Regions from separate parts of the Pseudomonas sp. CBS genome, predicted to be linked through region 2. Evidence: riboswitches for the same ligand, from Rfam matches in the RefSeq annotation. Region 2 holds a riboswitch; the other holds the start of a gene.
What was found. Region 2 has a riboswitch for manganese ahead of mntP (manganese efflux pump MntP). Riboswitches for the same ligand answer to the same signal wherever they lie in the genome.
Positions count from the first base shown of each region.

Region 1 (3,358 bases), 3.5 Mb from region 2:
GGGTGCGCGCGCCGGCGAACAAGGCGTACAGCACCAGCACCGCTACCACGCTCAGCACAATGGCCCCGGCCAGTGCCGCAACAGAAAATTGAATCGACTTGAACTTCATAACGGCTCCGAGCGCTGGGGAGATTGGCTGCTTGTTTATATCGGCCACGAGCGGGGGAGACATGAGGGGGATCCCCTCAAAATGACTGTGCCGGATCGGCGAATGTCGCAAATGGAATGGTCGCCAGCGTTTTGTGAATTTTTTGCGGCGGTGTGGGATATGTCTGAAATCAGGCAGCTACACGTCTGTTGTATCTGGCGTCGATACAATTGGCCGACTACGATACGCGCCATGTTTCCAGGGAGCAGGTTGATGAAAAAGACAGTAGCGGTATGTGCGTTGGGCGCGGCGGTTATGCTCGCCGGTTGTCAGTCCGTCAACACCACCAGCGGCGGTGCCGTGGGCGTCGAGCGCAAGCAGTACATGTTCAGCATGTTGTCGAGCCAGGAAGTCGACCAGATGTATGCGCAGTCGTACCAGCAGACCCTGGGCGAAGCCAGTGGCAAAGGCCTGGTGGACAAGACCAGTGCCAACGCCAAGCGCGTACAGGCCATTGCCAACCGCTTGATCGCCCAGGCGCCCACCTTCCGCCCGGATGCGGCGCAGTGGAAGTGGGAAGTGAACCTGATCAAAAGTGACGAGATGAACGCCAACTGCGGGCCTGGCGGCAAGATCTTTGTCTACAGCGCGTTGATCGACAATCTCAAACTGACCGACGACGAACTCGCCGCCGTGATGGGCCATGAAATTGCCCACGCCTTGCGTGAGCACGGCCGCGAAGCCATGTCCAAGGCCTACGGTATCGAAATGGCGAAGCAGGGGGCCGGTGCCTTGTTCGGCCTGGGTCAGGACAGCCTGGCGCTGGCCGATACCGTGGCCAACTACGGCATGACCTTGCCCAACAGCCGCAGCAACGAAAACGAAGCGGACCTGATTGGCCTGGAGTTGTCGGCGCGTGCCGGTTACAACCCGAACGCGGCGATTACCCTGTGGAACAAAATGGCCAAGGCCTCGGAAGGCTCGCCACCTGAGTTCATGAGCACTCACCCGGCCTCCGACAGCCGGATCGCCTCGTTGCAGGCGGCGATTCCGAAGGTGATGCCGTTGTATCAGCAGGCGAAAAAATCCTGATTTATAAGGCTGAAATGCAAATCTGAATATGGGGGCCCGGCTTGTGTTGGAGTCGGGCTTGCCCGCGATGCAGGCACCTCGGTGTGTCAGTTGCACCGAGGTGATGCTATCGCAGGCAAGCCAGCTCCCATATGGGGTAGCGTTTAGATCCAGCCACTGCTCTGCATGGCCTTGTACACCGCAACAATGGCCAGGATGAAAAATGCCGTAGCCGCCAGTCGACGAATCAGCGTCAGCGGCAATTTGTCCGCCGCGAAATTCCCCGCCAGCACCACCGGTACGTTGGCAATCAACATGCCCAGGGTCGTGCCGATAATCACCAGCCACAGTTCCGGGTATTGCGCCGCGAGCATCACGGTAGCGATCTGGGTCTTGTCGCCGATTTCCGCGAGGAAGAACGCGATCAGCGTGGTCAGGAATGGCCCGAACTTGCGGGATGTACTGGCTTCGTCATCGTCGAGCTTGTCGGGCACCAGGGTCCAGAGCGCGGTGGCACAGAAGCTCGCCGCGAGGATCCAGTGCAACACCGCATCCGAGAAGAAACTCCCGAACCAGGCCCCCACGGCACCGGCGGCCGCATGGTTGGCCAGGGTCGCGGCGACGATGCCGGCGATGATCGGCCAGGGTTTGCGAAAGCGTGCAGCGAGAATGAGCGCGAGCAGTTGCGTCTTGTCGCCAATTTCGGCCAAGGCAACGATTGCGGTAGGGACAAGCAGGGAATCCAGCATCAGGTAAGTTCCAGGGGCGGGTCGACACGGCTATGACACGTACAGCCTTCCCGCCCCGGGTAAGGTGTTCGTGTCATAGGTCTTGTCAAACCCCGGTCCGTCTGTGCGGACTCCTGGGTCGCATACGCCATGGCCTGTTGACCAAGTATGTTGACGTATGCCGGACGAGCGTGGCGCTCGTGGGAGACTACTCCCCTAGGACGGAGCGGATTCTGCCTAGGCAAAATCCATTCGGCAAGCCTTCTTTTGGAAAAAGATTTCAGCCGCGCTTGGCACGGTAAATGCGAAAACCCTGGCCTTCTGCCTTGATTGCGCACACCCCAAGATGCTCTTCGATCAGCGGTTGGTACTTCAGGAAACTATTCGCTACCAAGCGTAGTTCGCCGCCTTTTGCCAGATGTTTGGCTGCTTTTCTCAGCAAGTTCTCGGTGGCGAAATAATCGGTGTGCACCCCGACATGGAACGGCGGGTTGCTCAAAATCGTGTTCAGATTCATCGGTGCTGCGTCGATGCCATCACCGGTCAACACTTCGGCTTCCAGGTCGTTGGCCGCCAAGGTCAGGCGACTGCTGGCGGCGGCGAAGGCATCCACGTCGAGCATCGTCACCGTGTTATGCGGGTATCGACGTTTGACCGCCGCCCCCAGCACGCCAGCCCCACAACCGAAATCCAGCAAGTGACCGCTTGGCAACTTGTCCAGGTGCTCCAGCAGCAGCGCAGTACCGCGATCCAGGCGACCGTGGCTGAACACGCCCGGCAGGCTCACCACCTTGAGCGGCCCTTCAGCCAGCGGCACCTCGAACACCTGCGCCAGGCTTTCCAGCTCAACCGGCTCGGGGGCATTGGCCACCGTGACCAGCCACAACTGGCAGTGCCGCGCATTGTCGAGCTTGCGCGGTTTGCCGAACGGGTTCAGTTGCTTGGCCGCACTTTCGATACCGCCTTTCTTTTCCCCGACCAGGTACAACTCTTTGCCGGGCAAACGCGCCGCCACGGCATTGAGCAAGTAGTCGGTGAGGTCCTTGGACTTGGGCAGGAACACCACCGCCGTGTCGAACGAACGCTCGGGCACGCTCACGCCGAACTGGCTGCGCTCGGCAAAACGTGCGTCCAGTGCGGCCTGGTCGCCGGCGTGCCAGCTCCAGCCATGGGCATTGGGCAGGCGGCCCAGCAGGTCGTCGGCGGGCAAGCCCACCAGCAGCACGTCGCCTTGAAAAAGTTCGGCCTGGCGAAGCAGTACTTCACTGCGCGGATCCATGGTCTGCTCCTTGAAAAGGGGCGCAGTTTATCAACTGACGACGCGCAGCGGGGCGCCGCTGAAAAAGCCCTGAGTGTTTTCGATCAATTGGCCGACGATCCGCTGCCGGGCTTCGCGGCTGCCCCAGGCGTTGTGGGGGGTGACGATCAAGCGCGGGATGTCGCCGGCCAGCAGCGGGTTGCCGTTGACCGG
Region 1 covers NZ_CP102929.1:3,283,881-3,287,238, reverse strand. The annotation lists gene NVB75_RS14875 (M48 family metallopeptidase) at 362-1,180, shown strand; gene NVB75_RS14870 (TMEM165/GDT1 family protein) at 1,324-1,908, opposite strand; yybP-ykoY riboswitch at 1,997-2,116, opposite strand; gene NVB75_RS14865 (class I SAM-dependent methyltransferase) at 2,168-3,166, opposite strand; gene NVB75_RS14860 (2-hydroxyacid dehydrogenase) at 3,197-3,358, opposite strand, start outside.
Region 1: linked by a shared signal. The riboswitch ahead of NVB75_RS14870 (TMEM165/GDT1 family protein) and the one ahead of mntP (manganese efflux pump MntP) in region 2 are both predicted to bind manganese.

Region 2 (3,358 bases):
TCCACGTCAGCCGGGGCGACGTAGACGTGACTGGTGTCATATTGCGGCGCCACGGCCACATTCGGTGTTGCCGCCAACGCGCTGCCCACCAACTGCGCGCCCAATAGCGTCAAGGCCAGCGATATCGTCGTCACTTTCTTGCACATACCCATTCTCCAGCACTTTTCAGCGTGATCGAAAAGTCGCCAGCTTAGGGGCCGGGTTGCCGTGCGGATTGTACGGGCGTGCTCGGTTGAACGGTTCAGCGTCTATGCTGGTCAACTGACTTCAACCGTCTGAACAAACAGGTGAACGAAATGGCCAAGACTTACAGCTACGCCGCTCGTGACTCCAAGGATTCACTCAAGCCCTTCACGTTTGAACGACGCGCCCCCGGGGCCGATGACGTGCAGATCGACATCCTTTACTGCGGCGTCTGCCACTCGGACCTGCACACCGTACGCAATGAATGGCACAACACCTTGTACCCGTCGGTGCCGGGCCATGAAATCGTGGGCCGAGTGAACGCCGTGGGCGCCAATGTCAGCAAGTTCAAGGTAGGCGACCTGGCCGGTGTCGGCTGCATGGTCGACAGCTGCCAGCAGTGCGAATCCTGCGCCGAGGGCGAAGAGCAGTACTGCGAAAACGGCTTCACCGGCACCTACAACGGCCCGGTGTTTGGTGGCGAAAACACCTTCGGCGGCTACTCGGACACTATCGTGGTCAAGGAGAAGTTCGTCCTGCGCATCTCCCACGACGAGAGCAACCTGGCGGCGGTCGCGCCGCTGCTGTGTGCAGGCATCACCACCTACTCACCGCTGCACCACTGGAAGGTCGGGCCGGGTAAGCGCGTTGGCGTCGTCGGCCTGGGTGGCCTGGGGCATATGGCGGTGAAAATCGCCCACGCCATGGGCGCCTACGTCGTGTTGTTCACCACCTCGCCGAACAAGCGCGAAGACGGCCTGCGCCTGGGCGCCGATGAGGTGGTGGTGTCGAAGAACCAGGATGAAATGGCCAAGGTTGCCAACTCCCTGGACTTCATCCTCAACACCGTGGCCGCGTCTCACAACCTCGATGCCTTCCTCAACCTGCTCAAGCGCGACGGCACCATGACCCTGGTAGGCGCGCCGGACAGCCCACATCCGTCACCGACTGTGTTCAACCTGATCTTCAAGCGCCGCAGCCTGGCCGGATCGTTGATCGGCGGCATCCAGGAAACCCAGGACATGCTGGATTTCTGCGCCAGGCACGGGATCGTCTCGGACATCGAGATGATCGACATCCAGAGCATCAATGAAGCCTACGAGCGCATGCTCAAGGGCGATGTGAAGTATCGGTTTGTGATCGACATCGAGAGCCTGAAGAAAGAAAAACACGCGGCCTGATTGATCGCCGCAGATCCCCTGTGGGGGCGGGCTTGTGTGGGAGCGGGCTTGCTCGCGAAAGCGGTGGTTCAGCTGGCATATTCAGCGACTGACACACCGCCTTCGCGAGCAAGCCCGCTCCCACATTTTGATCTTCGCAAGTGTCTAGACCGACAGGTGCTCATACAAGATCGTCGCACCCACCAGCATCAACACCACGCCGCCAACCATCTCGGCGCGCTTGCCCACCACAGTGCCCAACACCCGGCCGAGCATCATGCCGATGGTTACCATGGTCATCGTCGCCAAGCCGATCGCCGCAGCGGCCACCAGGATATTCACGTCAACAAACGCCAGGCCCACGCCGACCGCCAGGGCATCGATGCTGGTGGCAAACGCCGTTACGGCAAGAATCATGAACGAGTGCTGGCTCGGTTTCTCTTCCTCTGGATCATCGGCCTTCAAGCCGTTGTAGATCATGTGCAGACCCAGGGCTACCAGCAGGGTAAAGGCGATCCAGTGGTCCCACTGTTCCACCCAGCGAGTGGCAGCCTGGCCAATAGCCCAGCCAATAATCGGCGTGATGGCTTCAATCACACCAAAGATCAGACCGGCCCGCAGGGCTTCGGTCAAACGCGGTTTGTGCAGGCTGGAACCTTTGCCGATGGCCGCCGCAAAGGCGTCCGTGGACATGGCAAGGGCGAGAAGAATGAGGGAAATGGGGTTCACGGTAAGGCTTCCAGTCGGGCTATATGAGTCAACGACACAACCACACGCCCGACTTCAGGCATGGATGTGTCGCTGGTCTCACCAACCAAAATGGTGTTCGCACCACGGCATGTTGCCGAGAATGTTGATACGAACGCTTCGAGAATCCGAAGCAGGCTACTCCCCAACGAGGTGGCGGATCATAGCCTTGGCTACATGAAAATTTTGTTAACCGTGCCTCACGGATGTTCCAGATGACACCGCACCTGCTGACTCATCCCACCGGTCAACCGCTGCGGCCGTTCGCAGCCTTGGGTGCGGCGCGGGCAGCGATCAAGGAAAAAGCACCCGCCCGGCAACACCCGGTTCCCCGGCAGCTCTGTCGGTGCACTGACATAGGCATCGTCCAGCGCCACCCCCAGCTTGGGCACCGCCTCCAGCAGCAGCTGGGTGTAGGGATGCTTCGGCTGCTCCAGCACTTGCTCGGCACACCCCAGTTCCACAATTTGCCCCAGGTACATCACCGCCACCCGGTCGGCCATGTGCCGCACCACGGATACGTTGTGGGAGATCAGGATGTAGGTCAGCCCCAGTCGGCGTTGCAGCTCGGCCAGCAGGTTGAGGATTTGCGCCTGGACCGAGATGTCCAGGGCCGAGGTCGGTTCGTCCAGCACCAGGATGCTCGGGTTGGAGGCCAGTGCTCGGGCGATGGCAATGCGTTGGCGCTGGCCACCGGAGAACTGGTGCGGGTAGCGGTCCAGGTATTCGGCACGGATGCCTACTTGGGCGGCGACCTTGGCGGCGATGGTGCGCATTTCACCCTTGGGCGTGTCGCCAAGGGCGAACAGCGGCTCGGTGATGATTTTCCAGATGGGCAGGCGTGGGTCGAGGGACGATTGCGGGTCCTGGAACACGATCTGTACATGACGGTGACGTTCCCGGGCGCTTTCGTAGACCCAGTCGACTTCGCCGTCGCTGGGCTTGACCAGGCCCATCAGCAATTGGGCGAGGGTGCTTTTGCCGCAGCCGGATTCGCCGACGATCCCTAGGGTTTCCCCACGGCGCACCTGCAAGTCGATGCCATTGAGGGCGTGGGCATAACCGCGCGGGCGGCCCAGCCAGTCGGTTTTTACCGGGAACTTGACCCGTACATCCCGCAGGGCCAGCAGTGAATCTTGAGGCACTGTCATTACACCGACTCCCCGGCAGTCAGCCAGCACGCGCTTTTGCGAGTGCCGACAGGGTTGATCAGGTTCAGGCGCGGGCGCTCGATGCATTGGCTCATGGCCTGGGGGCAGCGTTCGCGG
Region 2 covers NZ_CP102929.1:7,017,996-7,021,353, forward strand. The annotation lists gene NVB75_RS32100 (glyoxalase) at 1-146, opposite strand, end outside; gene NVB75_RS32105 (NAD(P)-dependent alcohol dehydrogenase) at 297-1,364, shown strand; gene mntP (manganese efflux pump MntP) at 1,509-2,072, opposite strand; yybP-ykoY riboswitch at 2,083-2,249, opposite strand; gene NVB75_RS32115 (oligopeptide/dipeptide ABC transporter ATP-binding protein) at 2,291-3,241, opposite strand; gene NVB75_RS32120 (ABC transporter ATP-binding protein) at 3,241-3,358, opposite strand, start outside.